One region of the Micromonospora cynarisoli genome, then DNA from elsewhere that is predicted to be linked to it. Evidence: riboswitches for the same ligand, from Rfam matches in the RefSeq annotation. Region 1 holds a riboswitch; each other region holds the start of a gene.
The links. Region 1 has a riboswitch for cobalamin ahead of Q2K16_RS00965 (acyl-CoA thioesterase). Riboswitches for the same ligand answer to the same signal wherever they lie in the genome.
Positions count from the first base shown of each region.

Region 1 (7,753 bases):
GGTCGCACCGGGGCGGGCAAGTCGACGCTGCTGCGGGCGATCAACGGCCTGGTGCCGCACTTCACCGGCGGCACCCTGTACGGCAGCGTCACCGTCAACGGTCGGGACACCCGCCGGCACCCGCCCCGCGATCTCGCCGACGTCGTCGGTGTGGTCGGTCAGGATCCGCTGTCCGGGTTCGTCACCGACACCGTCGAGGAGGAGCTGGCGTACGGCATGGAGCAGTTGGCCCTGCCGGCGGCGGTGATGCGCAAGCGGGTGGAGGAGACCCTCGATCTGCTCGGCATCGCCGAGCTGCGGCACCGACCGCTGCGGACACTGTCGGGTGGGCAGCAGCAGCGGGTCGCGATCGGCGCGGTCCTCACCACCCACCCCCGGGTGCTGGTGCTCGACGAGCCCACCTCGGCCCTGGACCCGACCGCCGCCGAGGATGTCCTCGCCGCCGTCACCCGGCTGGTGCACGACCTCGGCGTGACCGTGGTGCTTGCCGAACACCGCCTGGAACGGGTCGTGCAGTATGCCGACCGGTTGCTCTACCTACCCGGCGACGGCCGGGTGGTTGACGGGGAACCGGCGACGGTGTTGGCCGGTGTCGACCTCGCGCCGCCGTTGGTCGAGCTGGGCCGGCTGGCCGGTTGGACGCCGCTGCCACTGTCGGTCCGCGACGCCCGCCGACGGGCCGGTGCCCTGCGTCGGCGGCTCGCCGACACGACGCCTCCCGACCCGGCGTCGGCCTCGGGCACGGCCCCGGTGCTGGCCGCCCGGAAGGTCGTCGTGCGGTATCCGGGCACCGTGGCCGTGGCCGGCGTCGATCTTGACCTGCATCGTGGTCGGGTCGTCGCGTTGATGGGCCGCAACGGGTCCGGCAAGTCGAGCCTGCTCTGGGCGGTGCAGGGCAGCGGTCCCCGCCACGGGGGCACCGTCACCGTCGATGCCGGCGGTGGGCGGGCTCTTGTTGACCCGAAGCAGCTGTCGGCCGGCCAGGCCCGCCGGCACGTCGGCCTCGTTCCGCAGACCCCGGGAGACCTGCTCTATCTGGAGACGGTGGACGCCGAATGCCATCAGGCCGACCGGGAGACGGGCGCGGCGGCCGGTGCCTGTCGCACCCTGCTCGACCGGCTCGCCCCCGGTCTGCCTGGTGACCGGCACCCCCGTGACCTGTCCGAGGGGCAACGGCTGGCGCTCGTGCTCGCCGTGCAGCTCACCGCAGCCCCACCGGTGGTGCTGCTCGACGAGCCGACCCGAGGTCTGGACTATCTCGCCAAACGGCAGTTCGTCGCCCTGGTTCGCGGGCTGGCCGCCGCCGGTCGGGCGGTGGTGGTCGCGACGCACGACGTCGAGCTCGTCGCGACCCTCGCCGACCGGGTGGTCGTGATGGCCGACGGGGACATCGTGGCCGACGGCACCACGGCCGAGGTCATGCTGGCCTCGCCGGCGTTCGCTCCGCAGGTGGCCAAGGTGCTCGCCCCGGCGCCGTGGCTGACGGTCGAGCAGGTCACCGCCGCGCTGGGCCCGGACCGGGAACCGGCATGAGTGTGCTGCGGGTCGCGCCGCGCACGGCCGTGGTGCTGGCGTTGGCCTCCGCCGCCGCGTTGGCCACCTTCACCTGGCCGTTCTTCATTCCGGCGCAGCCCGAGAGCACCGCCCGCACCGGTGAGGCTCCGCTGGTCTTCCTCGTCATGCTGCCGGTGCTGGTGGCGCTCGTCCTGGCTGAACTCAGCTCCGGTGGTATCGACAGCAAGGCCCTGGCGATGCTCGGTGTGTTGGCCGCCGTCAACGCCGCGCTGCGTCCCCTGGGTGCCGGCACTGCGGGCATCGAGACCGTGTTTTTCCTGCTTGTCCTCGCCGGTCGGGTCTTCGGGCCGGGTTTCGGTTTCCTTCTGGGTTCGACGTCGTTGTTCGCCTCCGCGCTGCTGACCGCCGGAGTCGGCCCGTGGTTGCCGTTCCAGATGTTGTGCGCGTCCTGGGTGGGTCTCGGTGCTGGTCTGCTCCCTGCGCGGCTGCGTGGCCGGGCCGAGGTGGCGGTCCTGGCCGGGTACGGGGCGTTCGCCGCCTACGGCTACGGCCTGCTGATGAATCTGTGGTTCTGGCCGTTCAGTCTTGGCGCGGACACTCAGCTCTCGTACGTGGCTGGTGCGCCGGTGCTGGACAATCTGCACCGATTCGCGGTGTTCACGGCCGTCACCTCGACGTTCGGTTGGGACACCGGGCGGGCGATCACGACGGCGGTGGCGGTCGTGCTGGCCGGTCCGGCGGTGCTGGCCGCGTTGCGGCGGGCCGCCCGGCGGGCCGCGTTCGGCGCACCGGTCGCCTTCGCCGCGCCCGCGGCGCAGCCGGTGTCGTCAGCCATTCCGGCGACAGGTGCCGTCACGTCCACAACTGCGGCACCTGCACCGGCGATTGCGCCGCGATCCGGGACTCCGGCGGTGGGACCGCGGGACGTGACAGGTCCTGCCGTCGGCGTGGCCCCACCTGCCGGGCGAGGGCGGGGCGCGGTGCGCGCGGACCCGGTTCCGTCCGCCACCGCCGAGGAGGGTGGCCAGGGAGGTGGGTCACATCAGGCCCCGGAGCGGCTGGTGGACTGACCGGTCGCGGATAGGCTGTTCCTGGCGCTGGTTCGCCCGGATGGTGTCACGTTCGGGCGTCGTAAGAGGGAACCCGGTGGGAATCCGGGACTGCCCCGCAGCGGTGAGTGGGAACGACCGCCGTCATCAGCACTGGGCCCGCACGGCCCGGGAAGCGACGGCCAGTAGGGGATCCGGCGTGTCCGGGTCGCGCCCGCGAGTCCGAAGACCTGCCCGCGCTGCGCATCCACGAGGTGGGTGCGCTGCCGTCGACCTCGCGGGCGGGTCGGGCGGGTGATGCGCTGCGGCGTGTCCTCGACGTGCGCGCCGGCTGGTCGGTCGGTGTGCTTCCCGAGGACGGATGAACCATGCACGAGAGCGCCACACCCTCCGGCCGGCCCCCGTCGGCGTCGCGGCTGACCCTGTCGCAGATCATGGACCAGCACCACACCAACCTGATGGGCACCGTCCACGGCGGTCGGATACTCAACCTCATCGACTCCGTCGCCGGGGTGGTCGCCGCCCGGCATTCGGACGGTCCGGCGGTCACCGCCGCCATCGACGAGACCGCCTTCCTGCGGGCCGTACGGGTCGGCGACGTCGTGCACGTCGATGCCCGGATCACCTGGGCCGGCCGTAGTTCGATGGAGGTCGCCGTCAAGGTCAGCGCGGACCGTTGGGACCGGGCGGTGCCGCCGGTGGACGTGGCCACCGCCCATCTGGTGATGGTCGCCGTCGACGATGACGGTCAGCCGCGCGCCGTGCCGCCGTTGTTGCCGGAGACCGACGGTGACCGGCGTCGTTACCGGGAGGCGCAGATCCGGCGGGAGCATCGGCTTGCTCTTCGGCGGGCGTTGCTCGACGGCGCCGAGGAGGGCTGAGTGGTGCTCGGGCTGTCCGCGGCCACCGTGGCCGCCTACCTTGCCGCCATCGCCGTCCTGATGGTCACTCCCGGGCCGGACATGATGTTCGTCCTGGCCAACGCTGCCCGCTACGGCACCCGGGCCGGCGCGGTCGCCGCACTCGGGGTCGCGGCCGGGGAGGCGGTGCATGTGGCGGCGGTGGTCTGTGGTCTCGCCGCAGTGGTTGCCGCGTCGCCGGTGTTGTTCGCCGCGATCCGTTGGGCCGGGGCGGCGTATCTGATCGTTCTCGGGATTCGGGCCCTGCGCGGCGGCAGGGAGACGGCCTCCACCACGGTGGCGCGGCACGGTGGCGGCGGCGGGGCGTTCCTCCGGGGGTTGGTGACCAATCTCCTCAACCCCAAGATGATCCTGTTCAGCGTGGCTTTCCTGCCGCAGTTCGTCAGGCCGGCGACCGGCGACGTCACCGCGCAGTTGGTGCTCCTCGGTGCGATCTTCATCGTGGTGCAGCTCGCCGTCGATGTCGCTCTCGGTGCCGGGGCGGGCAGGTTCGCCGGCCGGGTGACCGACGGTCGGTGGTCGCGGCGGATCAGCCGGATCTGCGCGGTGGCCTTCATCGCGCTGGGTGTCCGCCTGGCCACCAACGGCTGACGGCACTGTCGCGCGGCTGGCCCTGGATCGGCGGCCCGCCGTGGTCCGGCCGGCGCTGCGCGGGGTCCCCGTGCCCGACGAGCGACACGGGGACCCCGCTGTCAGACCGCGGCCGGTGGTGGTTGACCGGCGGTGTTCGCGACGAGTAGGGACAGCTCCCGCACCAGTTCGTCCATCGACTGCCCGCTGCCGGCCCGGACGAGGCCGAGCGCGAGGTCGGCGAGCAGGTAGAAGCCGAGGGTTCGGGCCTGCTCGCCGGCGAACGCGGCGAGGAGTTCCTCGGCGCCGGCGTGGTCGCCGCGGTGGGTGGCGGCGATGACCCCGGCGGCGCGTTGGACCAGCTCCGCCGCGGCGGGGGTGGGTGCGCTCACCGGGTTCAGAGCGTGGGACCCGTGGCGCGGGCGGCGTCGAAGCGGGCGGTGACGTCGGCCCAGTCGACCAGGCCCCACAGCCGGTCGACGTAGTCCGGGCGGACGTTGCGGTACTGCAGGTAGTAGGCGTGCTCCCAGGCGTCGAAGACCAGCAGCGGCGTCGAGCCCTGTCCGACGTTGCCGTGGTGGTCGTAGACCTGCTCGACGATCAGGCGTTGACCGAGCGGTTCCCAGGCGAGGATCCCCCAGCCGGAGCCCTGCACGCTTTTGGTCGCCGCCGACAGCTGCCCGGCGAAGCCCTCGAACGAGCCGAAGTGCTCGTCGACGGCCGCCGCCAACTCTCCGTCGGGGCGGTCGCCGCCGTCCGGGGAGAGGTTGTTCCAGAAGATCGAGTGCAGTACGTGCCCGGACAGGTTGAACGCGAACGTCTTCTCCAGCCCGACCAGGGCCGTGAAGTCGCCCTTGTCGCGGGCTTCGGCGAGCTGTTCCAGGGCGTCGTTGCTGCCCTTGACGTACGCCGCGTGGTGCTTGCTGTGGTGCAGTTCCAGGATCTCGCCGGACATGGCCGGTTCAAGCGCGCCGTAGTCGTAGGGCATATCGGGCAGGGTGTAGGTGACCATGGATGTCCTCCGTCTTGCTGCCGCAGTTTAGCTGTTGCCACTATTTTGCAACAAAGCCGGTCGGGATGTGGGATCAGGTGTCGAGCACATCGGCCCGACGACGTCCGGATCTGTCGACGGGCGGATGCCGTGAACCTCGGCGGCCTGCCGGGCGACTGTAGGGGTGTGGCAGGCAATCCGGGCGGAGACGATGTGGATCGGGTCAGACGCGACGCGCTACTCGTGGTGCGGGCGCAGCTGGGAGACCGGCGGTCGCTGGCCGAGCTGGTCGGGTACTGGCACGAGCCGGTGTGGCGCTATGTGCGGCGGATGCTCGACCGAACCGGCCTGGCCGACGATGTGAGCCAGGAGGTGTGGGCCGGTGTGCTGAAGGCGCTGCCGGCCCTCAAGGAGCCGGACCGGTTCGCGCCGTGGCTGTTCACGATCGCTCGGCGTTCGGTGATGGATCACCTGCGGGACACGTACCGCCGGGCCGATCCGCCCGACGGTGCGCAGGCGGGGGACGACGACGTCGCCGCGGTGTTGGACCAGGCGCAGGTCACCGAATGCCTGGCGGGGTTGCCCGTCTGCGAGCGTGAGGTGCTGATCTTGTTCTATCTGTACGACCTGGCATTGGAGGAGTGTGCGCAGGTGCTGGCAGTCCCGGTGGGGACGGTGAAGTCCCGGTTGTTCCGCGCGCGCCGGATGCTGCGTGACCACATGATCGAGAAGGGGTATTCAGGATGACCGAGGGTCCCTCGTACGGCCCTGACGACGTCATGCGGGGGCTGTCGCTGCCGCGACGCGTCGGCCTCCTCGTGGCTGGGCTCGGTGGCCTGGCGGCGGCCGTGACCATCGGCCTGCTGCTGGCCACCGAACCCGGCGAGTTGCCGCTACGGACCAGGATCGCGTTCCTCGCGATGATCGGTGTCGGGATGGCGTGGGCCGGGTTCGCGGGCTGGGCGTTGGCCCGCCGCCCGCTGTTCGCTGTCGACCGGGTGATCGCCGCCTGGCTCGCGGTCACCTTCAGCGTCCTGATGACGGTCGGCATGGTGACGGTCGCCGTGATGCGTGCCGGGCCCGCAGGCGTTCTCGCTGTCGGCGGTCTCGGCGTGGCCCTGACCGTCGTGGCGGGCGTGCTGCTCGCCCGGGCCCGGGCCTACCGCCGGGCACTGCTCGCCCGCTGGCACGAGCTCGAACGCCGGAACGGTTGAGCGGTCCGCCCTACGCTCGACGATCCGTCGGCCGTGACCGGGTCTTACGGGCCGGGGGTGTGGGCGGTCAGCCCGCGCCGACGGACGCCGGGCCAGCCAGGTCGGGGGCGGTCAGCTGGAACGTCGACGGCGCGGGTTGCCGGCGGGCCACCAGGTGTAGTCGCTGGACGGCGCGGTCGACGTCGCCGGCGATGCGGTCCCGGCACGCGCAGGGTTCCTCGTCGAAGCCGGCGAACCGGTAGGCGACCTCCATGATCCGGTTACGGTCGTTGGGTCGGAAGTCGGCGATCAGGTGTGCCCCGGCGCGGGCGGCCTGGTCCACCAGCCAGGTCAGCAGGACCGTACCGGTGCCGAAGGACACCACCCGGCAGGAGGTGGCGAGCAGCCGCAGGTGCCACACCTCGGGGTGCTTCTCCAGGACCAGCACGCCGACCGCGCCGTGCGGCCCGAACCGGTCGGTCAGCGTCGTGACCAGAACCTCGTGGCGGGGGTCGGCCATCAGGGTCCGCAGCGTCCGGTCCGGGTAGTGCACGCCTGTCGCGTTCATCTGGCTGGTTCGCAGGGTCAGCTCCTCGACCCGGGACAGGGTCGCGGCGTCGGCCCGCCGGATGTGCATCGCCAGTTCCAGTGAGCGGAGGAAGTCCTGTGCGGGGCCGGTGAACCGGGCCTGCTCGTCAGCCCGCCGTTGACCGGCCTGGTACATCTGCCGGCGGCGGCGGGCGTCGACCGTCACCGATGTCGGGGTGAACTCGGGGCGGTCGAGCAGGGTGGTGGCCGTGCCGGCGTCGTAGCAGCGCACCTGCGGAAGGTGGTAGGAGACCTCGGCCCGTTCGGTGGGCTGGTCGTCGATGAAGGCGATGGTGCCGAGTGCGAAGCCGAGCTGGTCGGCGATGCGCCGCACGGCGTCGGACTTGCGTCCCCACCCGATCTGCGGTGCCACGAAGTACTCGGCGACGCCGAGCGCGCACAGTCGGGCCCAGGCCGGTTCGTGGTCGTTGCGGCTGCACACCGACTGGAGGATGCCCCGGGCGTCGAGGCCGGTGATCACCGCCCGGATCGGGTCGGGGAGCACGACCTGCTCGTCTTCGAGCAGGACGCCCTGCCAGAGGGTGTCGTCGAGGTCCCAGACCAGGCACTTGACGGTCACGGGTGGCGCGGGCGGGGCCTCGTTGGTCACGGCGGCTCCTTCGTGGGTCGTCGCTCGTCGGCCGTCCGGGTCGCCGGCCGGGTGGGCGACGAGCGTGGCGGCCCGGGCGGGCGCGGCGGTGGGGTCAGGCACCGTGGTCTCCGGATTCGCCGGTGCGGAGCCGGTCGACCAGGGCGACCATTCGGCGCAGCGTCCGGAAGTTGTCCAGCCGGAGGTCGGCGCCGCGCACGGTGACCCCGTACGTCTGTTCCAGGTGCACCACCAGTTCCATCGCGAACAGGGACGACAGCCCGCCGGTGGCGAAGAGGTCCGTGTCCGGTGGCCAGGACCGTCCGGTACGCGCCGTC
Region 1 is NZ_CP130426.1:262,159-269,911, reverse strand. Features, by position in the region: gene Q2K16_RS00975 (ABC transporter ATP-binding protein) at 1-1,533, shown strand, start outside; gene Q2K16_RS00970 (ECF transporter S component) at 1,530-2,585, shown strand; cobalamin riboswitch at 2,597-2,816, shown strand; gene Q2K16_RS00965 (acyl-CoA thioesterase) at 2,933-3,445, shown strand; gene Q2K16_RS00960 (LysE family translocator) at 3,449-4,075, shown strand; gene Q2K16_RS00955 (superoxide dismutase) at 4,177-4,446, opposite strand; gene Q2K16_RS00950 (superoxide dismutase) at 4,452-5,066, opposite strand; gene Q2K16_RS00945 (RNA polymerase sigma factor) at 5,232-5,792, shown strand; gene Q2K16_RS00940 (hypothetical protein) at 5,789-6,259, shown strand; gene Q2K16_RS00935 (HAD-IIIC family phosphatase) at 6,327-7,538, opposite strand; gene Q2K16_RS00930 (acyl carrier protein) at 7,531-7,753, opposite strand, start outside.

Region 2 (7,753 bases), 1.9 Mb from region 1:
CGGCGACAGGCACGGCGCGGCGTGGGCGCTCAACGGGCTCGGCGAGGCCACGCTCGCCGCCGGCCACGCCTCCGACGCGCTCACCCACCACACTGCCGCCCACACCATCGCCGCCGAGATCGGCGCCCGGGACCAGCGGGCCCGCGCCCAGGCCGGGCTCGCCGGCGCCCACCGCGCCCTCGACCGGCGCGACCGGGCCCGTGACCACTACCAGCATGCCCTGGCCATCTACACGGACCTCGGCACTCCCGAAGCCGACCAGATCCGCGCCTGCCTCGCCGCCCTCGACGACGTGGGCCCCCACAGCTGACCGCGCGGTCTCCAGAGCCGCCCTGTTCTCCGGAGACCGCACGTTCCTGGCGGCTGGGATCACCCGCCGGCCCGTCGACATCCCGCTGGGGAACACGTCGGTGTGGGGCAGGTCGGATGGGTGTTGCCGGGTACGCAGACCGGTGGTTGCACGGGGTTGGCGTCGACGTCCGGTCGTTGGAGTCCGAGGTAGACGGTGGAGGCGGACACGCCGAGCACACCGACGTCCAGGGCGCACGTGTCCAGCCACAGCGTGGCGACCTGCCGGGTGCGGCAGACCTCCTGCGCCCACAGCCTGGTGTTCTGGTTGAGGTTGCCGGCGTAGAACGGTGCCGTCGGGTTGCCCACGGCGACGGTGGTGCAGGGTTGCAGCAGGGTGGCGGAGGGGCTGACCCGCCAACTGTTGCCGAACCTGTCGTAGAGGTCGGAATGGGAGAGCGGAACGCGCAGGGCGTCGCCGTCCCTGATCTGCAGGTAGTGGGGGTCGTCGTTGGGGTTGCCCAGGAGGCCGCGCACCGTCGGCGCCCCGGGTCCGACGCCGACGCCCAGGTCGAGGTACCCGGTGTTGGCGGTGGCGCGGACGCTGTTACCCGACGGGTCCTTGAACGTGTACACGTTGTTGACGCGGTCGATCGCCACCCCGTTGGGCAGCAGCAGTGACCCGCCGGTCGGCAGACTGGTGGTGGTGCCGTTCACCACCAGCCGCGTCCCGTCGCACAGCGCCAGCCTCGCGTTGCCCATCCTCAGCGCGACCGACCGGTTGACCGAGGTGTTGGGCCAGGTCGCGCCACCGGACGCCTTGCGGGTCTGCACCTCGAACGTCGAACCGGCCTGGGCCTCGACGAAGTCGCCCGTGGCCTGGAAGTCGTAGAACAGGCCACCGAACGTGTACTGGTGGGTGTCGCCGACGACCGCGGCGATGCGGCAGGCCGACGCCGCCGCCGGCCCCTGGACCGACTCGTTGATGACGACGGCCGGCGCCGGGCTCGACGGGACCGGACCCGGGGGGCCGAAGTTGAGGTTGTTCCGCTCACTGCTGAAGCCGAAGTTCTGACAGTCGGGCTTGACCGGGCTGCCGTCCTCGACGGTCGTCCGGACGTTGAAGCTCGCCTCGGGATTGAACCTCGCCGTGGAGCCGTGGCCGTAGCCGAACACGTTGAACTCGACCTGCGTCCACTCCGAGGCGGGTTCCTGGGGATCCGCTGGTGAAAGGTGGAGGATGCCCGCCCCCGTGGACGAGTAGATCCGTCCCGACCCGTCGTTGAAGGTGACGGTGTCGGTCTCCTGCCCATCGGCCGTCTTCGTGACCGCGCCGTCCAGTCGCAGCGCCGGCCTCGCCATGCTCTGGATCGGCAGGTAGGGAAGCTGGATCGCCTCGGTCTTGCGCGAGCAGTGAGTTTCGGAGTCGTCCGGGGCCTCGGTCCACCCCGGTGGGCACGGCTGGCCCGGGTCCGGGTTGTAGTGCAGCAGCCAGTACTCGACGTAGAGGCGGCTGGGACTGGGATCCGGATTGGGATTGCCGCCCCTGGTGCCGTCGTTGGCGAACACGAACTGCTTCCAGCCCCGGCACAGGCCGGCGGTCGGTGAGCCGTTGCACTCCTGGACCCTGAGGTGGTTGGTGTTGAGCTGAAACGAGTAGCTGCCCGGCATGGTCGGCCCGTCGGTCGGGACGCTGGTCACGCTCAGGTTCTGCTGGTTCACCTTCTCGAAACTGCCGGACGCGCGGGTGATCGGACCGGCACCCGCCGGTCTTCCCGTCACGATCCCGATCCCGCCACCGACGTCCCGCCGTGGAGCCTGTTCGAGGTTCGGGGCCATCGGGGCCGACGGCGGGGCCACACACCCGGTCTCCTGCCACACCAGCTCGGGATACGTTGCGGTGAAACAGCCCTGCGCCGACGGTCGCGGCACCCTCACCATCCTCGCATGCCAGCCCTGAAGATCCCCCTGGGCCGCCGGTGGCCTCTCCTCCCCGCTGGCATGCACCCCCATCCCCAGCAGGACCGCCGCGATCGCGATGCCCACCAGCCCGGACGGTGACCGGCGTTCTCGCGGTAGCAATCTCATCATCGTTCCCTCCCACCGCAGGTGGAATAGCTCGGCGCCCGTCCTCGGGGCGGGCCTCGCCGACGAGCGTCGCGCGCCGTCGGGCCGTACGGGGGAACCCCATACAAACCCATACCTGCCCGCCCTGACCGTTGCATCGACGTACCCGAATTAGCTGTTCGGTTGGTCGGTCACCCGTCGTAGCCACCGGTCGTGGTGCACCGCCTCGGCGAGGGGCCGGCGTCGTCGCCAGCCGTGCCGTTCCAGGTCGGGTACGGCCTCCAGGTGGGTGACCGGCCCGACGCAGAGCCAGGCCACCGGCCGGATGCCGGCCGGCACACCCAGCAGTTCGGCCAGGAACGACTCCCGGTAGAAGGAGACCCATCCGACGCCCAGCCCCTCGACTGTGGCGGCGAGCCACAGGTTCTGGATGGCCAGGCAGACCGAGTAGAGGCCGGCGTCGGCGATGGCGTGCCGCCCGAGCACCGCTGGGCCCCCGCGCTGCGGGTCGTACGTGACGACGATCGACAGCGTCGACTCCAGCACCCCGTCGATCTTGATGCGCGCGAACCGTTCGGCCGCCGCACCGTCCAGGGTGGCGGCGAACGTGGCCCGCTCGGTCTGCACGTGCCGGTGGAACCGGCGGCGGACGGCAGGGTCCCGCACCAGGACGAAGTCCCACGGCTGGGAGTGGCCGACGCTGGGCGCGGCGTGCGCGGCGTCGAGGATCCGGTGCAGGGTGTCGGCAGGCACCGGCTCCCCGGTGAACTGGGCCCGGACGTCCCGGCGGCGGTGGATGGCGTCGTAGAGTTCCACAGGCAGGCTCCCGCTGCGCTCGGCCCACCCTCGACGGATGGGCGGTCGACGCGAGGCCGGTCTTCGGACTCCCGGATCAACGCCGACCCGTCCGCCTTCCCAGCCGTACGGCCAGTGGCTGCGCTCCTCGCGCCTGGACGGTCGCTCCCCGGTCACCGCGGCGGGCCCGTGCCGGATTCACACCGGCTTCCCGATTCTCCCCGCACCGCGGGGCACCTCGCACGATCATGCCGCCGCCGATGCTAACCCGCGTCGCCGGGCCTGGTCGCTGTCTTCTTGCGCGGGGCGTTGAACGCCAAGGCCCACGCCTGTAGCCTGCTCACCCCTCGCCCCGGTCATCTGACCATCACCACCCCGCCGGCGACACCCCTCACCACCCGGGGACAAGGATGGCCGCCGCCACGAGCAGGAACGTCGGCCACGTCGCAGCCGTGCCGAGCAGAACCGCCGACCTGACCCGGCTCATCTCCAACAGCCCCCAGAGCACGAACGCCCCCACGACGCCTCTGACAAGCTCTGACAGGCGACCAGGCGAGTGGTCAGCACCGCACCGGCACGGCCAGGAGCAGCCGACGTCGGCGTCGCGGGTGGCGGACCCTCGCTCATCCGGCTCCGCCCACCTGAGGATCAACGGCGGTCACGACACACTGTGGGCAGCCGGTTCCACCAGCGTCCTCGCGACGTTCGGAAGGCAACCGGTCAGGGCTGGAGGTTCTCCAGGTCGGTGAGCAGCTTCGGGTGGGTCGGCGTCCAGCCGAGGGTCGCCCGGGTGTGTGCGCTCGACGACGGCTGATCGGCGGCGAAGATTTCGCCAAGCGGGCCGAACGTCTCCTCGGGCATCTGCTGCACCGGCAGGCCGAGCCGCCGCCCGATGACCTCGGCGATATCCCGCACCGCGTCGCCCTCGTCGTCCACCGCGTGCCAGGCGGTGCCGGCCGGCGCGTTCTCCAGGGCGAGCCGGAACAGCACGGCGGCGTCGACCGCGTGCACGGCCGGCCAGCGCTGGGTGCCGTCGCCCGGGTAGCCGGAGACGCCCGACTGCCGGGCAAGCTGGGTGAGCAGCCCGGCGAAGCCGCCCTCGCCGTGGTTGTGCACCGTGCGGGGCAGCCGGATCGATGAGCTGCGGACACCCTGAGAGGCCAACGCCAAGATCGAATTTACGGTACGCCCGCGGCCCCCGACCGGGCCCTCGAGCGGCAGCGGGTCGTCCTCGGTCGAGAGCCGGCCGGCCACCCAGGGCGTGCCGGAAACCGTCACGAGCGGACGGTCACTGCCGATCAGTTCCTCGCCCAGAGCGGTGAGCGCCGCGGTCTCCTCGGCGACCGCCGCGGCCACCGCCTCGGGGCTGCTGAAGTCATTGCTGAAGGCGAGGTGGATCACGCCGTCGGAGCGGGCCGCGCCGGCTCGCACGACGTCGAGGTCGGCCAGGCCGCCCCGGAGCGTCTCGGCGCCGGCTGCCTCGGCAGCCTTGGCCGAGGTGTCGGAGCGGGTGAGCGCGAGCACCCGGTGCCCGTGTGCGAGCAGTTCGGCGACGACCGCCGAACCGATCAGCCCGGTGCCGCCGGTGATGAAGACCTGCATGGACGCTCCCGAAAGTGATGGGACTCTTGTCCCGTCACCGTAGCACGTGACGGGACAAGAGTCCCATCACTTATGATGGACGACATGGCACGTTGGGAACCGGGAGCACGCGAGCGGCTGATCGTCGCCGCCGTCGACCTGTTCGCCGAGCGGGGCTACGACGCCACCACGGTCGCGCAGATCGCCGAGCGGGCCGGCGTCACCAAGAGCACGTTCTTCCGGCACTTCCCCGACAAGCGCGAGCTGCTGGCAGCCGGGCAGGAGACGCTGAGCCGGCTGCTGGCGGAGGGCATCACCGAGGCGCCGGCCGACGCTACCCCGCTTGAGGCGGTCGCGGCCGGCCTGCAGCGGGCGTCCGACGCGATGGGCCCGCTCAACCGCGAGATCGGACCCCGACTCAAAGCGGCAGTCGCGGCGAGCACCGAACTGCAGGAGCGCGACGCCCTCAAGAGCGTGAGCATGGCCGCCGCGATGACCGCCGCCCTGACCGCCCGCGGTGTCCCCGACGCGGCCGCGGCACTGGCCGGGGAGCTGGGCTTGCTCGCGTTCAAGCGGGGCTACGCCGAGTGGGCCGACACCGACGCCGACCACGGGCTGGCCCGCTACACGCTGGCCGCCCTGAGCGAGCTGCGCGCGGTGACCGCGACACTCGGCTGAGCCGGCGTGCGGATCTCGGGCCGGTCTCCGGCCCTGCGCGTCGGGCACCGGCCGGCCCGCCGAACCGGCCAGCCATGAGCAGCAGCACCGGCCTTCCTGCGGACCGCACAAGGTCGGCGACCCGGCGGGAGGTGGGCCGACCAGGCAGCATACGATCGATTTCCCTACCGACCAGGTAGGGTTTCAGGTCCCTGGGTGGGCATCCTTGGAGGCTAACGGTGAGTGGAACACCCGCGTCGAAGCAGTCGGCACCGCTGCGAAAGCTCGGCTTCCTGACCATCGGCCTGTTCGACGAGGCCGACCCCCGCACCGGCCACGAGGCGACACTCCAGCTCATCGAGTTGGGCGAGCAACTCGGCTTCGACAGCACCTGGGTACGCCACCGCCACCTCCAGTACGGCATCTCCTCACCGATCGCCGTCCTGGCGGCGGCCTCACAGCGGACCCGGCACATCGAGCTCGGCACCGCGGTCATCCCGCTCGGCTGGGAGAACCCGCTGCGGCTGGCCGAGGACCTGGCCACGGTCGACATCCTCTCCGGCGAGCGCCTGAACCCCGGGGTGAGCGTCGGCCCACCGATGCACTACGACCGGGTCCGCCGATCGCTCTACCCGGACACCGCCGAGGCGGAGGACTTCAGCTACACGCGGGTACGACGGCTGCTCGACCTCGTTCGCGGTGAGCCGGCCAGCGACGTCGAGGGCTTCGAGGGTTTCGAACAGTTCTCCCGCCGGGTGCAACCGCACTCCCCCGGCCTGGCCGCCCGGATGTGGTACGGCGCCGGCAGCCTCCACTCCGCCCGCTGGGCCGGCGAGCAGGGCATGAACCTGCTCACCAGCAGCGTGGTCAAGGCCGAGGAGTCCACCGACTTCACCGAGATCCAGCTCTCACACATCCGGACGTTCCGCGCCCACCACCCCGACGGCGGACGGGCTCGTGTCTCACAGGGACTCGTCGTCATCCCCACCGACACCGCCACCCCGACCCAACGTGCCCGCTACGAGGAGTACGCCCGGCAACGCACGCCCCGAACCGCGTCACCCCAGGGTCCGGCCCGGATGATGTTCGCCCCCGACCTCGTCGGCCCGTCGGAGCTGATCGCCGAACGACTGCTCGACAACGTCGCGTTCCGCGAGGTCGACGAGGTTGCGTTCGCCCTGCCCTTCACCTTCACGCCTGCCGACTACGCGCAGATCCTCACCGACATGGCGACCCGGCTCGGCCCCGCGCTCGGGTGGCACCCCAGCCGCTGACGCGGGCCGGCCAGGTTGAGCAGGGAGCCCACTGCCCGGCCTGCGTCGCAGGTCTCTGGTCCGGATTCTCCCCGCGCGGCCCACGGAACAGGGTGGACTGCCTCCGGTCAGCCGTAGTCTGTGTTCGTGAGCGACACCGACCGGGAGACTCTCCGTACCGTCTTCGGGCAGGACGCCGCCCGCTACGACCGCGCCCGGCCCGGCTATCCGGACCGGCTGTTCGACGATCTGGCGCGAATCGCCGGCCTCGACGCCGGCGCGCGGGTGCTGGAGATCGGCAGCGGCACCGGCCAGGCCACGCGGGTGCTCGCGGAACGCGGTTACGCCGTCCACGCCGTCGAGCTGAGCGCGGAGATGGCGGCCGTCGCGGTCCACAATCTGCGTGGCCTCCCGAACGTCACGGTCGAGGTGGCCGCGTTCGAGGAGTGGGTGGCCCCGGTGACGCCGTTCGACCTGGTCCTCGCGGCTACCGCGTTCCACTGGATCGACCCGGACATCCGGGTGGGCAGGGCGGCGGACGTGCTGCGGCCGGGCGGCACCCTGGCCGTCATCCACACCGAGCATGTGGCGGGCGGCACCGAACGGTTCTTCGTCGACGTGCAGGGCTGCTACGAGCGGTTCGACCCGAGAACGCCGCCGGGCCTACGCCTCACGCCGGCCGCCGACCATCCTCGCGACTCGGCGGAGATCGACCAGTCCGGACGTTTCGGTCCGGTCGAGTTCCTCCGGTACGAGTGGGAGCAGTCGTACACCACCGCAACCTACCTGGACCTGCTGATGACCTACTCCGGCACCCGCTCGCTTCCGCAGCCCGACCGCGACCGCCTGCTGGCCTGCATCGGTGGCCTCATCGACCGTGCGCACGAGGGTGTCGTCACCAAGCGGTACCTCACGCAACTCACCCTCGCCCACCGGGTGTCCTGACACCTGCGCTACGACCGGCCGGCATGCTGGCCGGAGTACCGGCCGCTCAGCCAGCACCTGCTGGCCATGCTCGACACCGCCGCCGAGTACGGCGACCACGGGCACCTGGCCCCGCTGGCGGATGCCGCCGCCGGTGTGGCCAGGGCCTTCAACCACAGCGGCGAGAG
Region 2 is NZ_CP130426.1:2,117,368-2,125,120, forward strand. Features, by position in the region: gene Q2K16_RS08650 (tetratricopeptide repeat protein) at 1-310, shown strand, start outside; gene Q2K16_RS08655 (hypothetical protein) at 370-2,070, opposite strand; gene bluB (5,6-dimethylbenzimidazole synthase) at 2,527-3,171, opposite strand; cobalamin riboswitch at 3,209-3,406, opposite strand; gene Q2K16_RS08665 (SDR family oxidoreductase) at 3,871-4,752, opposite strand; gene Q2K16_RS08670 (TetR/AcrR family transcriptional regulator) at 4,837-5,409, shown strand; gene Q2K16_RS08675 (LLM class flavin-dependent oxidoreductase) at 5,628-6,662, shown strand; gene Q2K16_RS08680 (class I SAM-dependent methyltransferase) at 6,789-7,586, shown strand.
Region 2: linked by a shared signal. The riboswitch ahead of bluB (5,6-dimethylbenzimidazole synthase) and the one ahead of Q2K16_RS00965 (acyl-CoA thioesterase) in region 1 are both predicted to bind cobalamin.

Region 3 (7,753 bases), 1.7 Mb from region 1:
CGAGATCCGCTGGTACGGCGGCAACTTCACCCACCACGAGCAGGTGGTACGGGCCGAGCGGGAGGTCGCCGAGCGGCAGCTGCGTCAGGCCGAGCAGGACGTGAAGCGGCAGAAGCGGGAACTCCAGCAGGCCCGCGAGCGGGCCGCCCGTCGGGCCTCGACCGCCGCCCGGAACCTGTCCGACGCGGGGCTGCCCCGGATCGTCGCCGGCAACCTCAAGCGGGACGCGCAGGTGTCGGCGGGCCGGGCCGACGACGTGCACACCGCCCGGGTCACCGACGCCCAGGCCCGGCTGGACCAGGCGAGCGGCGCGGCCCGCCGCGACGACCAGCTCGTCCTCGACCTGCCCGACACCACGGTGCCCGCCGGTCGCACCGTCTTCGTCGGCCACGGGATGCGGGCCGGCTACGCGGGCCGGCAGGTCTTCGCCGGCGACGGGATCGACCTGACCGTCAGGGGTCCCGAGCGGATCGCCCTGACCGGGCCCAACGGCGCGGGCAAGTCGACGCTGCTGCGGCTGGTCGGTGGCCGACAGGAGCCGGACGCGGGTACCGTCGCGCGGGCGTCGGGGCGGGTGGCGTACCTGTCACAGCGCCTCGACCTGCTCGACCCGACCCGGACGGTCGCGGAGAACCTCGCCGGGTTCGCCCCGTCGCGGACCGAGGCGGAGCGGATGAACCTGCTGGCCCGGTTCCTGTTCCGGGGTGCCCGCGTCCACCTGCCGGCGGGGGTGCTCTCCGGCGGTGAGCTGCTGCGCGCCACCCTGGCCTGCCTCCTGTTCGCCTCGCCGGCACCGCACCTGCTGCTGCTCGACGAGCCGACCAACAACCTGGACCTGGTCAGCGTGGCCCAGTTGGAGAGCGCCCTGCTGGCGTACCGGGGGGCGTTCGTGGTGGTCAGCCACGACGACCGGTTCCTGGCCGGGATCGCCGTGGACCGTTGGCTCCGGCTGGCCGACGGCCGGCTCTCCGAGACCGGACCCACGACGTGATCCGGCCCGGCGGCCCGGTCCGGGGGGTCGGACACCCCACCGGACCGGGCCACCATGGGCGCGTCAGAAGTCGTCGTCGAAGCTGACGCTGCCGCTGACCCCCACCTGGTAGGCCGACACCCGGCGCTCGAAGAAGTTCGACAGCTCCTGCACGTCCTGCAGATCCATGAACGCGAACGGGTTCTGCGCGCCGTAGCGCGGCGCGATGCCGAGCTGGGCGAGCCGCCGGTCGGCGACGTGCTCCAGGTAGGCCCGCATGTCCGCAAGCGACAGCCCCGACACCCCCTGGTCGAGCAGATCCTCGGCGAACTGCACCTCGCACTCGACGGCCTCGGCGAGCATCTCGGTCACCTGACGTTCCAGGTCGGCGTCGAACAGGTCCGGCTCCTCCCGCCTGGCGGTCTCCACCACGTCGAAGGCGAACGCCATGTGCATCGACTCGTCGCGGAACACCCAGTTGGTGCCCGACGCCAACCCGTTGAGCAGACCCCGGGACCGCAGGAAGTAGACGTAGGCGAACGCGCCGTAGAAGAACAGCCCCTCGATGCAGGCGGCGAAACAGATCAGGTTGAGCAGGAACGCCCGCCGGTCCGCACGGGTACGCAGCTCCCGCAGCTCGAAGACCGAGTCGATCCAGCGGAAGCAGAACTCGGCCTTGCGCCGGATCGACGGGATGTTCTCGATGGCGGCGAACGCGGCGAACCGTTCCTGCTCGTCGGGGACGTACGTGTCGAGCAGGTTCAGGTAGAACTGTACGTGCACGGCTTCCTCGAACAGCTGCCGGGACAGGTAGAGCCGGCCCTCCGGGGAGTTGACGTGCTGGTAGAGGTTGAGCACCAGGTTGTTGGCGACGATCGTGTCACCGGTGGCGAAGAACGCCACCAGGCGGGACACCAGGTGCCGTTCGGCAGGCGACAGCCGTTCCAGGTCGGCCAGGTCGGAGTGCAGGTCGACCTCCTCCACCGTCCAGGTGTTGCGGATGGCGTCCCGGAACCGGTCGAAGAAGTGCGGGTAGCGCATCGGCCGGAGGGTGAGGTCCATGCCGGGGTCGAGCAGCAGCTGCCGCCCGGCGGTGCGGGATTCGTCGACGGTGGTCACTGGCACGCCTCGCAGCTCTCGGGGTTCTCCAGGGAACAGGCCAGCGCCTCGGCGTCGGCCGCGGCGACCGGGGCGACGGCGACGGTGGCCTGCTGGATCCGGGTCGCCGGACGCGACCGCAGGTAGTAGGTGGTCTTCAGCCCGGACTTCCAGGCGTGCAGGTACATCGAGGACAGCTTGCCGATGGTCGGCGCGCTGAGGAACAGGTTCAGCGACTGCGACTGGTCGATGTACGGCGCCCGCGCGGCGGCCAGGTCGATCAGCGCCCGCTGCGGCAGCTCCCACGCGGTACGGAACAACTCCCGCACCTCGGCGGGCAGGTCGACGATCCCCTGCACCGAACCCTCGGCCCGCTTGATCTGGTCGCGGATCTCCGACGTCCACAGCCCGCGCGCCTTCAGCTCCCGCACCAGGTACGTGTTGATCTGGAGGAACTCCCCGGACATGGTCTCGCGCTTGAACAGGTTGGACACCTGCGGCTCGATGCACTCGTAGCAGCCGGCGATCGACGCGATCGTGGCGGTCGGGGCGATCGCCACCAGCAGCGAATTGCGCAGGCCGTGCGCCGCGATCCGGGTGCGCAGCGCGGCCCACCGCGCGGTCTGGGTGGGTTCGACCCCCCACAGGTCCGGGTGCAGGTCACCCCGGGCCGCCCGGGTCTGCGCGTACGCCGGGTGCGCGCCGAACCGTTCGGCCAGACCGGTCGACGTCTCCAGGGCGGTCAGGAAGATCTCCTCCTGGACCCGGGTGGACAGCTCCCGGGCCCCGGCCGAGTCGAACGGCAGCCGCAGCGCGAACAACGCGTCCTGAAGCCCCATCAGCCCCAGCCCGACCGGCCGCCAGCGCGGGTTCGACGCCGCCGCCTGCTCGGCCGGGTAGTAGTTGATGTCGATCACCCGGTCCAGGAACACCACCGCCGTCCGGACCGTCTCGCGCAGCCTGTCCCAGTCGACGCCGTCGTCGGTGAGGTGCGCGCCCAGGTTGACCGAGCCGAGGTTGCACACCGCCGTCTCGGTGTCGCTGTTCACCTCCAGGATCTCGGTGCACAGGTTGGACAGGTGGATCGTGTTGCCCGGCACGCCCGTCTGGTTGGACAGCCGGTTCGCCGGGTCCTTGAACGTCATCCACCCGTTGCCGGTCTGCGCCAGGGTGCGCATCATCCGCCCGTACAGGTCCCGGGCCCTGACCGTGCGGACCGCCTTCTTCTCGGCGACCCGGTACGCCGCGTCGAACTCCTCGCCGTACAGGTCGGGCAGTTCGGGGGCGTCCGACGGGTCGATCAGTGACCACTCGCCGTCGGCCTCGACCCGGCGCATGAACTCGTCGGGGATCCAGTTGGCCAGGTTGAGGTTGTGGGTCCGCCGGGCCTCCTCGCCGGTGTTGTCCCGCAGTTCCAGGAACTCCTCGATGTCCGGGTGCCAGGGTTCCAGGTAGACGCAGGCCGCCCCCTTGCGCCGGCCGCCCTGGTTGACCGCCGCCACCCCGGCGTCGAGGGTCTTCAGGAACGGCACGATCCCGTTCGACCGGCCGTTGGTGCCCCGGATCAGCGCGCCCCGGCCGCGCACCCGCGACCAGGAGATGCCGATGCCGCCGGAGAACTTCGACAGCTTCGCCACCTGGTGGTAGCGCTCGTAGATCGAGTCCAGTTCGTCGCGCGGCGAGTCGACCAGGAAACACGAGGACATCTGGGTGTGCCGGGTGCCCGAGTTGAACAACGTCGGGGAACTCGGCAGGTAGGCAAGCGACGACATCAGCCGGTAGAACCCGACCGCCTCGTCGGGTGTGGTGGACAGCCCGCAGGCCACCCGCAGCAGCCAGTACTGCGGCGTCTCCACCACCAGCCGCGACTGCGGGTGCCGCAGCAGGTAACGGTCGGCCACCGTACGCAACCCGAAGTACTCGAACCGCAGGTCACCGGCCGGGTCGACGGCGTCGTCGAGCTGCCGGGCGTGCCGGGCCACGAACGCGGCGGTGTCGTCGGCGATCAGGCCGAGGCCGTGGGCGTACCGGATGGACTCGCTGAAGGAGGTGACCTCCTGCCCGCGTACCTCCTCGTCCACGTACGCGGCCAGCAGCCGGGCCGCCAGCCGGGAGTACTGCGGTTCCGTGCCGATCAGCTCCGCCGCCGTCTGGATCGACAGCTTGTCCAGCTCGGCGGTGGTCGCCCCGTCGTAGAGGCCGCTGATCGTTTTGGTGGCGACCCGCAGCGGGTCGACCTCGTCCAGGTCGGTGGCCCACCGGGCGACGGCCGTGACGATCCGGTTGACGTCCACCGGTTCGGTGTCGCCGTCGCGCTTGCGTACCCGCATCGCCGGCCGGCGTGGCTCCGCGCCGTCGACGTCGGACGGTGGGCTCTGCGCTATGTTCGTCATGACCTCTCCTCGCTGTCACCGATGGCCGTCGGACGCGGGAGAACGCCAACGGGCACGGCACGGCGGCCGGCCCGGGTGCTGGCGTCGGTCGTCCCGCGCGACCTCCGACCGCCGCGCGCAGCAGCGCACGGCGCACTGGCAGGTCTTCGGACTCGCGGGCGTGACCGGGTACCGGTCGCCTACTGGCCGTCGCTTCCCGGACCTCGTGGTCCAGTGCTCGATGACGGCTGTCGTTCCCACTTACCGCTGCGGGGCAGTCCCGGATTTCCACCGGGTTCCCTGTTGCCTCGACCGGACCACGGGGCCCGGTCGAACCAGCTGCGTGGCACACCATATATGGCGTGGATGGGGGAGAGGCAACACTAGATGTCGCGTCGGCGTGTCGGATAACTCTCATCCGACCGGCCGGTTGCCCGCAGTGACGTCAGCAGCCGCAGCGCGTCGGCGTCGGCGCTGCCCGGCTCGGCGGTGAAGACGAGCATGACCGGGCCGGGATTGCCCGGCAGTGGGTAGGTGTCCCAGTCCAGGACGATGTCACCGACCTCGGGGACCTGGAAGGTCTTGGTGCCGTTGACCGACCCGCGCACGTCGTGCCGGGACCACAGCCGGCGGAACTCGGCGCTGCGGATGCTCAGCTCGCCGACGACGGCGGTGGCCCGGGGGTGGGTGGGGTCCGTGGCGACGGCGGCGCGCATCATGCCGATGTAGTCCATGGCCTGCTGCTCCCAGGCCGCGCAGCGCCGCAGCGGGGTCGCCGCCTCGTCGAACATCAGCAGCAGCATGTTGAGCCGGTCCGGCGGGTAGCCGGCCGGGTCGCCGAGCAGCGCCACCGCCCACGTGTTCCAGGCGAGCAGGTCCAGGTGGCGGCCGAGCACCACCGCCGGGGTGTCCATCACCCGCAGCAGCCGCCTGGTGCTCTCCGGCACCCGCTCCGGGCCGTGGTCGACCCGGGCGGGCACCGGCCGGCGGGCGGCGCGGGCCAGGGCGAACAGGTGCCGGCGTTCCTCGTCGTCGAGGCCGAGCGCCGCGGCGAGCCCGTCCAGCACGTCGTCGGACGGGCGTACCTCCCGGCCCTGCTCCATCCGCTGGTAGTAGTCAGTGCTCAACCCGGCCAGCAGCGCCAGCTCCTCGCGGCGCAGCCCGGTGACCCGGCGTCGCCCGCCCGGCTCCAGGCCGACGTCGCGGGGGTGCAGCCGGCCGCGCCGGGCACGCAGGAAGTCACCGAGTTCACGGGCGTACGGGTGGGTCATGTCGCCAGTGTGGCGCGGCCCGGACCGGCGCGGGTAGGTCTGCCGGACCTAGGCAACCGGGTACGACCGGTGCCGCCCGGCCGGCCCCTAGCGTCGGCGGTCCCACCCGACCGTCAGGGAGCAGCAGATGACCTGGACCACCGACCACATCCCCGACCAGCACGGCCGCACCGCCGTCGTGACCGGTGCGAACTCCGGCCTCGGCCTGGTCACCGCCACCGCCCTGGCCCGCCGGGGGGCGCGGGTCGTGCTCGCCGTGCGCGACACCGCCGCCGGCCGGCGGGCCGCCCGCCACATCGGCGGCGACGTCGAGGTACGCGAACTCGACCTCGCCTCCCTCGCCTCGGTACGGGAGTTCGCGGCATCGCTGGCCGCCGACCGCCCGGTGCTCGACCTGCTGGTGAACAACGCCGGTGCGGTGTTGCTCGGCCCGCGCCGGACCAGCGTCGACGGCCACGAACTGCACCTCGCCACCAACCTGCTGGGGCACTTCGCGCTGACCGGTCTGCTGCTGGGCAACCTGGCTGCGGCGCGGGCGGCCCGGGTGGTCAGCCTCAGCTCGATCACCCACCGCAACGCACACCTGGACTTCACCGACCTGATGGGCGAGCACGGCTACCGGGGCGCCGGCGCGTACGGCCGGTCCAAGCTCGCCACCACCGTCTTCGGCATCGAACTGGACCGCCGGCTGCGCGCCACCGGATCGCCGGTGCTCAGCGTGCTGGCCCATCCCGGTGTCACCCGCACCAACCTGACCCCCCGGGCCTGGTCCCACCAGGGCCGGCGCGGCCTGGTGATCGCCCGGCTCGGCCTGCTGGCCACCCAACCGGTCGAGCAGGGTGCGCTGCCCCAACTGCGCGCCGCCACCGACCCGCAGGTCCACGGCGGTCAGTTCTTCGGCCCGGCCCGGTTCTTCCAAACCCGGGGGCCGGTCACCGAGGTGCGGGCCAGCCGGGAGGCCACCGACCCCGCCGTCGGCCGGCGGCTGTGGACGGCGGCCGAGGAACTGACAGGCGTCCGCTATCTCTGACGCACGGCCGCATTAGCATGGCTGCGGTCGGTGACGGCGGTGGAGACGAGGCGACATGGGATGGCTCGGGCGGGTGCTGGGCGGCGGGGGCCGGCAGGTCCAGGACGATCCGGTCCGGCAGGCGGCGCTGTCGGCCGAGGTGCGGCAGCGCTTCGGCGCGCACCTGGCCGTCCGCCCGGCCGACCAGGTGGCGGCGATGGTCCGGCTGCTCGACGACGGCGACGGCCTGGCGGTGGCGGCGTCGATCGTCGGTGAGTTCGCCGACGCGGCCCACGCGGACCTGCTGGCCCAGACGGCGGAGCTGTACCGGCGTACCGGCCAGCGGTTCCCGGTGGACCGGCGCAACTACCGGCCACTGTGGCGCGAGGCCGGTGGCCGGCTGCACTGGCCGTTGTTCGCGCTGCCGGGCGGCCTGCACCCGTACGTGCACGTGGCCGCCGCCACCAGTGTCGTCGGCACCCGGGCGGCGCAGTTCGTCCGGGCCACCGACCCCCATCCGCTGCTCGCCCGCCTGTTCGAGGTGCTCGACCTCACCACCTGCGGCTGGGAGTACGGCCGGGTGCGGGTGGACCACGACGGGGCGTCGCTTGTCGGTCGGCTGATCTCGACCACCCGGGACGTCCGGGCGGCGATGAAGGAACCCCCGCCGCTGCCGCCGTCGGTGCGGGAACTCATGCGCACCAACCGGACGGTCGACGTCTTCGACCTCACCGGCGACCGGGTGGTCGGCACGATCAACGTGGGCGGCGAACTGCGGCCGGCCCTGCTCACCTGACGTCGCCCGGGGTGGACGCCGTCGGCGTCCACCCCGGGCTGCCGGTCAGTGGTCACCCGGGCCGACGGACACGGGCCGGGTGACCGTTCAGGCCACGCGGTGCGGGGCGAACCCGTTGGAGCAGTCGGCGATGGTGACGCTCTGCGAGAAGCGCAGCGCGTCCCGCCGGGCCCACCCGTTGATCCCGGTGCTGGTGTTACGGACGAAGAACCAGAGGTCACCGGTGAGCGTGGCGCA
Region 3 is NZ_CP130426.1:1,926,994-1,934,746, reverse strand. Features, by position in the region: gene Q2K16_RS08050 (ABC-F family ATP-binding cassette domain-containing protein) at 1-991, shown strand, start outside; gene Q2K16_RS08045 (ribonucleotide-diphosphate reductase subunit beta) at 1,055-2,032, opposite strand; gene Q2K16_RS08040 (ribonucleoside-diphosphate reductase subunit alpha) at 2,086-4,461, opposite strand; cobalamin riboswitch at 4,582-4,796, opposite strand; gene Q2K16_RS08035 (helix-turn-helix transcriptional regulator) at 4,824-5,711, opposite strand; gene Q2K16_RS08030 (oxidoreductase) at 5,839-6,741, shown strand; gene Q2K16_RS08025 (hypothetical protein) at 6,797-7,516, shown strand; gene Q2K16_RS08020 (hypothetical protein) at 7,604-7,753, opposite strand, start outside.
Region 3: linked by a shared signal. The riboswitch ahead of Q2K16_RS08040 (ribonucleoside-diphosphate reductase subunit alpha) and the one ahead of Q2K16_RS00965 (acyl-CoA thioesterase) in region 1 are both predicted to bind cobalamin.

Region 4 (7,753 bases), 1.2 Mb from region 1:
CCGGGCCGGGCGGCGCTCCACCGGAGCGGCGGCCGGGTCGTCGTGCCCGGCGGCGGCCGGGTGCGGGCCGTCCGGGCAGGTCGGGTCGGGGGCGGCCGGGTCACAACCGAACCGGCACCCGGCGACCCGGTCCACCGGCGGAAGCAGGGCGGCCAGCGCCCGCACGGCGGTGGACTTGGCGGTGCCCTTCTCGCCCCGCACCAGCACCCCGCCGATCGCCGGGCTGACCGCGTTGAGCAGCAGCGCCAGCCGCATGTCGTCCATCCCGAGCACGGCCGAGAAGGGAAACCCGCTCACTGAGCCACCCCCGTTCGCGACTGCGGGGCTCGCAAACCCGGCTCACTCCTCGCGCTCACTGACGTTCCTCCAGGTCGCCCTCGGTGGCCAGGTACGTCTCCCGCAGCCGGTCCAGGGTGGTGGGGTCGGGGGCGGCCCACAGGCCGCGTTCGGCGGCCTCCAGGAGCCGTTCGGTGATGCCGCGCAGCGCCCACGGGTTGGACCGCTCCAGGAACTCCCGGGTCTGCCCGTCGAACAGGTACGCCTCGGCGAGGCGCTCGTACATCCAGTCGTCGACGACCCCGGCGGTGGCGTCGTAGCCGAACAGGTAGTCCACGGTGGCGGCCAGCTCGAACGCGCCCTTGTAGCCGTGCCGGCGCATCGCCGCGATCCACTTCGGGTTGACCACCCTCGCCCGGAACACCCGCCGGGTCTCCTCACCGAGGGTGCGGGTGCGCACGTCGTGCGGCATCGCCGAGTCGCCCACGTACGCGGCCGGGGCAGCCCCGGTGAGGTGACGCACCATCGCCACCATCCCGCCGTGGTACTGGAAGTAGTCGTCGGAGTCGACGATGTCGTGCTCGCGGGTGTCCTGGTTCTTCGCCGCCACCGCGATCCGGGCGAAGGAGCGTTCCATGTCGGCCCGCGCCTCCCGCCCGTCCAGGCCCCGGCCGTAGGCGTAGCCGCCCCAGACGGCGTACACCTCGGCCAGGTCGGCGTCGGTGCGCCAGTTCCGGGCGTCGATCAGCGGCAGCAGCCCCGCCCCGTACGCCCCGGGTTTGGAGCCGAAGATCCGGGCGGTGGCCCGCCGCTCGTCGCCGTGCGTGGCGAGGTCGGCGGCCACGTGCGCGCGCAGGTAGTTGTCCCCGGCCGGCTCGTCGAGGGCGGCGACCAGCCGTACCGCGTCGTCGAGGAGGGCGACGACGTGCGGGAACGCGTCGCGGAAGAAGCCGGAGATGCGGACCGTGACGTCGACCCGGGGCCGGCCCAGTTCCGCCACCGGCACCACCTCGACGCCGGTGACCCGCCGCGACCGGTCGTCCCACACCGGCCGGCAGCCGAGCAGGGCCAGCACCTCGGCGATGTCGTCGCCCTGGGTACGCATGGCGCTGGTGCCCCACACGGTCAGCCCGACCGAACGCGGGTACTCCCCGGTGTCGGCGAGATAGCGGGCGAGCAGCGAGTCGGCCAGCGCCACCCCGACGTCCCAGGCGTTGCGGCTGGGAATCGCCTTCGGGTCGACGGAGTAGAAGTTTCGGCCGGTGGGCAGCACGTTGACCAGCCCCCGGGTGGGCGACCCGGACGGTCCGGGCGGCACGAACCGGCCGGCGAGCGCGCCGAGGGTGTTGGTGATCTCGTCGGTGGTGCGGTCCAGCCGGGGCACCACCTCGCGGGCGGCGAACCGCAGCACCTCGGCCGCGTCGGGGCAGGACCGGCCGGTCACCTCCGTGACCACCGCGTCGGCGCGGTCGGGCTCCCAGCCGAGGGTCTCCATGCCGAGGACGAGCCGTCGGGCCAGCGCCTCGATCAGGTCCACCGCGTCGGCGGCGGTGACCGCCGGCCCGTCGACGACGTCGGTCAGCGCCGCCGGCACCGCCGCCCGCGCCCCGGGCTCGGCGAGCAGCGCCTGCTCGTCGAGGCCGTAGCCGGCGGCGAGGGCCTGCCGCAGGCCGGGCAGGGCGCGGCTGCCGCCCCACACCTGCGGGGCGCGCAGCACGGCCAGGACGAGGTTGACCCGGGCCTCACCGGTGGGCACCCCGGCCAGGACGTGCAGCCCGTCGCGGATCTGCACGTCCTTGACCTCGCACAGGTAGCCGTCGAGGTGCAGCACGAAGTCGTCGAAGTCGTCGGCGGCGGGCATCGCCTCGGTGTGCAGGTCGTGGTGGAGTTCGGCGGCGCGCACCAGCTCCCAGATCTGCCCCCGGACCACCGGCACCTTCGCCGGGTCGAGGGCCTGCACGGTGGCGTACTCGTCCAGCAGTTGTTCGAGTTTCGCCAGTTCGCCGTAGGTCTCGGCGCGGGCCATCGGGGGCACCAGGTGGTCGACCACCACGGCGTGCGCCCGCCGCTTGGCCTGGGTGCCCTCGCCGGGGTCGTTGACGATGAACGGGTAGACCAGCGGCAGGTCACCGAGGACGGCGTCGGGGGCACAGTCGGCGGCCAGGCCGAGGCCCTTGCCGGGCAGCCATTCCAGGGTGCCGTGCTTGCCGAGGTGCACCACCGCGTCGGCGCCGAAGCCGCCGTCGCCGACCGGCGCGGCCAGCCACCGGTACGCGGCGAGGTAGTGGTGGCTGGGCGGCAGGTCGGGGTCGTGGTAGATGGCGATCGGGTTCTCGCCGAAGCCGCGCGGCGGCTGGATCAGCAGGGTGACGTTGCCGAACCGCAGCCCGGCCAGGACGATGTCCCCGTCGTCGGTGTAGAGCTGGCCGGGTGGCTCACCCCAGTGTTCCCGCATCCGGTCCCGCAGGTCGACCGGCACCTGGTCGAACCAACGCCGGTAGGTCTCCCCCGGCACCCGGGCCTCGGCGGCGGCCAACTGTTCCGGGGTGAGCCACTCGACGTCGTGGCCCCCGGCGGCGATCAGCGCGTGGATCAGCGCGTCCCCGTCGGTGGGCGGTGGCGCGTCGCCGAGGTGGTATCCGTCGGCGGCGAGGGCGGCGAGCAGGCGGACCGCCGAGGCGGGGGTGTCCAGGCCGACGGCGTTGCCGACCCGGGAGTGCTTCGTCGGGTAGGAGCTGAGCACGATCGCCACCCGCTTGCCGGAGTTGGGCAGGTGCCGCAGCCGGGCCTGCCGGACGGCGATCCCGGCGACCCGGGCGGCCCGCTCGGCGTCGGCGGCGTAGACCGACAGCCCGTCGGCGTCGATCCGTTTGAACGAGAACGGCACGGTGACGATCCGGCCGTCGAACTCGGGGATGGCCACCTGCATGGCCGCGTCCAGCGGGGACAGCCCGGCGTCGCTTGCCGCCCACTGCTCCCGGGTGCTGGTCAGGCAGAGCGCCTGGATCACCGGCACGTCGAGGGCGGCGAGCGCGCCGACGTCCCAGGCGTCCTCGTCTCCCCCGCCGGAGGCGTCGGCGGCGACCGTCCCCCCGGCGGCGAGGACGGTGACGACGAGCGCGTCGCAGCGGGCGAAGAGGTCCAGCGGCCCGTTGCCGGGGGTGAGCCCGCGCAGCGAGCCGCAGAAGATCGGCAGCGGCTCGCCGCCGGCCGCGTCGACCGCGTCGGCCAGGGTCTGCACGAAACCGGTGTTGCCGGCCAGCGCGTGCGCCCGGTAGAACACGATCCCCACCGTGGGCCGCCCGCCGTCCTGCCGCCCGGCCGCCGGGTCCGCCTGGTCGACCGTGGTGGTCGGGCGGCGGTGGTCGAGGATGCCGTACGGCGGGGTGGGGGTGGGCGGGTCGAAGCCCTCACCGGTGAGCAGGACCGTGTCGGACAGGAACCGGGCGAGCTGGGCGAGGTTCTCCGCACCCCCTTCGACCAGGTAGGACAGCGCTTCGGTGGCCACCCCGGAGGCCACCGTGGAGGCCGCCATCAGCTCCGCGTCGGGCACCGCCTCGCCGCCGAGCACGATCGTGGGGACCCCGGAGCCGAGCACCGCCGCGAGGCCGTCCGGCCACGCCTGCCGCCCGCCGAGCAGCCGTACGACGGCCAGGTCGACCCCGTCGAGCAGGGCCGGCACGGCGGCCACGTCGACCCGGGTGGGGTTGGCGAGGCGGTAGTCGGCGGCGCTGGCGCGGGCGGCGAGCAGATCGGTGTCGGCGGTCGACAGCAGCAGGATGCGCACGTTCAGCTCCGGAGAGTGACGTCCGGCTCGACGACGGGGCCGGGCCGAGCGGGGCGGGAGGGACGTCGGTCAGCGGCGGAGGTACGACGCGCCCCGCCGACGGCGGGGCACCCGGACCGTCCGTCAGCGGTACGTGGCAGGCCGACCGCCCCGACGACGGCCGGGGACGGCGGAGGGGGTGGGGGCACGCGGCGGCGCGGGCTCGACGGCGATGCGGGAATCACCGACCGTCATCGGGTCGGCAGTGACGCTGCGCGTCATCGGGGTCCTCCTCGGGTGTCCACGCCCTGGGGTTCTCCGACGGCCGAAGTATCCTGGCTCCCGGATCGACGCTCACCCCCGGCCTTCCAACCGTGCACGCACGGTCGTGACCCACGAGGGGGGATCGCTCCCCGGTGACAGTGGCGGGACCGCGTCGGAGTCGCACCGACTTCCTTCACTGCCGTCAGGCCGCGAATGCTGCCACACTCCTCACCCCGAGGTCAACGGCGGCCAACGGCCCCACGACGGCACCGATCGACCCCCGTGGCGAGGCCGCCGGCCACCCGCCCGAGAGGGTCCGCGTCCGCCCACCGGCCGGCGCGGAGCTGGTCCGGACGGCCCGTTGCCCGGTGGTCGGGACACCTCTCCCGGACGCTGTCGGGCTGAGGGGTCAGCGGAGGCGACGCTCGGGGTGGGCCCGGTTCCAGGCCCGCATCCGCTCCGGGTATCCGGTCTTCGCCGCCTCGTAGAGGGGCACCGCGTGCCGGTGGGCCAGTTTCGCCGCCGTACGGGGGGAGCCGGTGCGGCGGCGGATCCACTCCCCGTCGTGCGCGATCGCCACCACCGTGGTGTCGGTGGCGGTCGTCTCGGGTTCGAGATAGAACTCCACCCCCCGGTGGGCGGCCACGAAGTCCGCCAACGCGGTCAGGTCGTCCCGGGTGGCCTCCCGGTCGAGCTTGGTCGGGATGCCCTCGTCGGCCCGGGGCCGCCGGCTGAACCAGCCCATCTGCCCGTTCCTCTCCTCGGCGTCCCTCCAGTGGAGCACCCCCACCTGGGTGGGCGCTGCGAGCCCGGTGACAGCCGGCTGAGCGGCCCGTTCACCGCCGGTCGAGGGCGGCCGGTTCGTCGGGGGTGGGACGTAGAACGCGGCGGCGGCACCGGGGAACGGCCGCGCACCCGATACCGGCGGGGCCGACGCCTGTCAGTTTTCCGGTACCGGACCGGCGGAGTGCTGCGGGCCGGTGCCGGCCGGCGGACGGGTCGCCGGCACCAGCGCCAGGGTGGGGATCAGCAGCACCGGCACCACCAGCAGGGCGTGCAGGATGCCGATGTGGTCGCCGAGCAGGCCGAGCAGCGGCGGGCTGGCCAGGAACGACGTGTAGCCGAGCACCGCGACGACGCTGACCCGGGCGGGGGCGCGTTCCTCGTCGTCGGCGGCGGCGCTCATCCCGACCGGGAAGCCGAGCGACGCGCCGAGCCCCCAGAGGACCACGCCGACGACGGCGAGCGGCCCGGAGCCGGCCAGCACCGCCAGCAGGGAGCCGGCGGCGGCCAGCAGGATCGTGCCGATCAGCACCGGCACCCGGCCCCAACGGTCGATGGCCACGGTGCCGGCGGTCCGGCCGATGGTCATACCGGCGACGAAGACCCCGAAGGCGGCGGCCCCGGCGGCCTCGCTGACCCCGTAGCCGTCGACGAAGGCGACCGCCAGCCAGTCGTTGGCGCTGCCCTCGGTGAACGCCATGACCAGCACCAGCGCGCCGATGAGCAGGGTGCGCGGCTCCCGCCAGGCCGCGAGCAGGCCACCCCGGCGGGTCGACGCGGCGCCGTCGGCGGTCGAGGCGGCCGGGGTGGGCAGGAAGTTGCGCGCCCCCAGCAGGGTGCCGCCGAGCACCACCGCCGCCAGCACCGCCAGGTGCACGGTGATCGGCACGCCGAGCCGGGCCGCGCCCGCGCCGAGCCCGGCGCCGGCCACCGAGCCGAGGCTCCAGGCGGCGTGGAAGCGGGGCAGGATGGTGCGGCCGAGCCGTTTCTCCACCGCCGCGCCCTCGACGTTCATCCCCACGTCGCAGGTGCCGGAGCCGTAGCCGAGGGCGAACAGGCCGACCGCGACGCCGGGCAGCGAGCCGAGCGGTGCGGCGACACCCACCCCGACCAGCCCGACCGCCACCAGCACGGTCGAGGTGGCGACGGTGCGGGCCGGCCCGAGCCGCTGGGTCACCAGGCCGGCGGTGGTCAGCGCCAGCACCGCGCCCCCGGACATGGCCAGTAGCAGCAGTCCGAGCCGGCCGGCGCTGAGCCCGAGCGCGTCGCGGACCGCCGGGATCCGGGAGAACCAGGTGGCCACGGCGAGGCCGTTGAGGGCGAAGACCACCGCGACACCGTTGCGGGCGGCCCGTACCACACCGGGCGGGACGGTTCGGTTCTCGGTCGCGGTGTTCACGGCGCGCGGTCCTCTTCCTGTGGCGTCACTTTCCCGTGTGGCCGTTCCCCCGGCCCGGTGTGTCCCGGCCGACCCCGACGTCCCACCGCTTGATCTCACACCGCTTTCGTCACGGCCACAAGCGCAATGTGCTCCTTACCGCAGCGGCACGGCCGGACGACGATGGCGCGGCACCGGTCGGCGAGGCCAGCCTGCTGCTCGCCCAGCCCTGGCTCCTCCCCACCGCCACCGGCCTGCGGTGGGGCGCGATGTGCCACCGACCGGTATGCCTGTCCACCGCTGGGGTGCCTGCCCTCCCGCTACCCCGGCGGTCGACCGGGCCCCCGCGACGACGGGCCGCCCGGATCCCGCAGCAGTCCCCGCTCACGGTCCGCTCAGGACACGTGGGCCAGGTAGGCGTCGATGGTGGCGGTGAGGATGTCCGGGCCGGGGCGGGACCAGAGCGCCGCCTGGAACACCTCGACCTCGACCGGCCCGGAGTACCCGGCGGCGTCGACCGCCTCGCGCAGCCGGCGCAGCTCCACACAGCCCTCGCCGGGCAGCGCCCGACCGAGCAGCACCCCCTCCGGCAGCGGGGTCACCCAGTCCGCCGCCTGGAACGCGGCGATCCTCCCGCCGGCCCGGGCGATCTGCGCGTACACCGTGTCGTCCCACCAGACGTGGTAGGTGTCCACCACCACGCCGACCACGGCGGGGTCGAACCGTTCGGCGATGTCGAGGGCCTGGCCGAGGGTGGCGACGACGCACCGGTCGGCGCTGAACATCGGGTGCAGCGGTTCGATGGCGAGGCGTACCCCGGCTGCCGTGGCCTCGTCGACGAGCGCGGCGACGGCGTCGGCGACCTGCCGGCGGGCCCCGTCGACGTCACGGCTGCCCGGTGGGAGTCCACCGGAGACCAGCACCAGCTCCCGGGTGCCGAGGGTGGCCGCCTCCTCGATGGCCCGCCGGTTCTCGTCCCACCAGTCGGGGGTGGTGAAGAACCCGCCCCGGCACAGTGAGGTGACGGTCAGCCCGGCGGCGCGGACCAGCTTGGCGGCCCGGTCGGGCCCGTACTCCTGGACGGGTTCCCGCCACAGGCCGATGCCGGGCACCCCGGCCGCCGCGCAGCCGGCGACGGCCGCCTCCAGCGGCCAGTGCTGGGCGGTGGCCTGGTTGAACGAGAACCGTTCCAGCCCCGGCGTCGCCACCACCCGGGCCGCCTCGTCGGGCGGTCTCGGGCCGGCACCGGACGGCGTGGGGGCGGTCACTGGGCCACCCCGGCCACG
Region 4 is NZ_CP130426.1:1,421,954-1,429,706, forward strand. Features, by position in the region: partial or broken gene Q2K16_RS05980 (putative cobaltochelatase) at 1-356, opposite strand, end outside; gene cobN (cobaltochelatase subunit CobN) at 353-4,063, opposite strand; cobalamin riboswitch at 4,371-4,500, opposite strand; gene Q2K16_RS05990 (hypothetical protein) at 4,716-5,051, opposite strand; gene Q2K16_RS05995 (MFS transporter) at 5,247-6,488, opposite strand; gene Q2K16_RS06000 (sugar phosphate isomerase/epimerase family protein) at 6,863-7,660, opposite strand; gene Q2K16_RS06005 (dihydrodipicolinate synthase family protein) at 7,732-7,753, opposite strand, start outside.
Region 4: linked by a shared signal. The riboswitch ahead of cobN (cobaltochelatase subunit CobN) and the one ahead of Q2K16_RS00965 (acyl-CoA thioesterase) in region 1 are both predicted to bind cobalamin.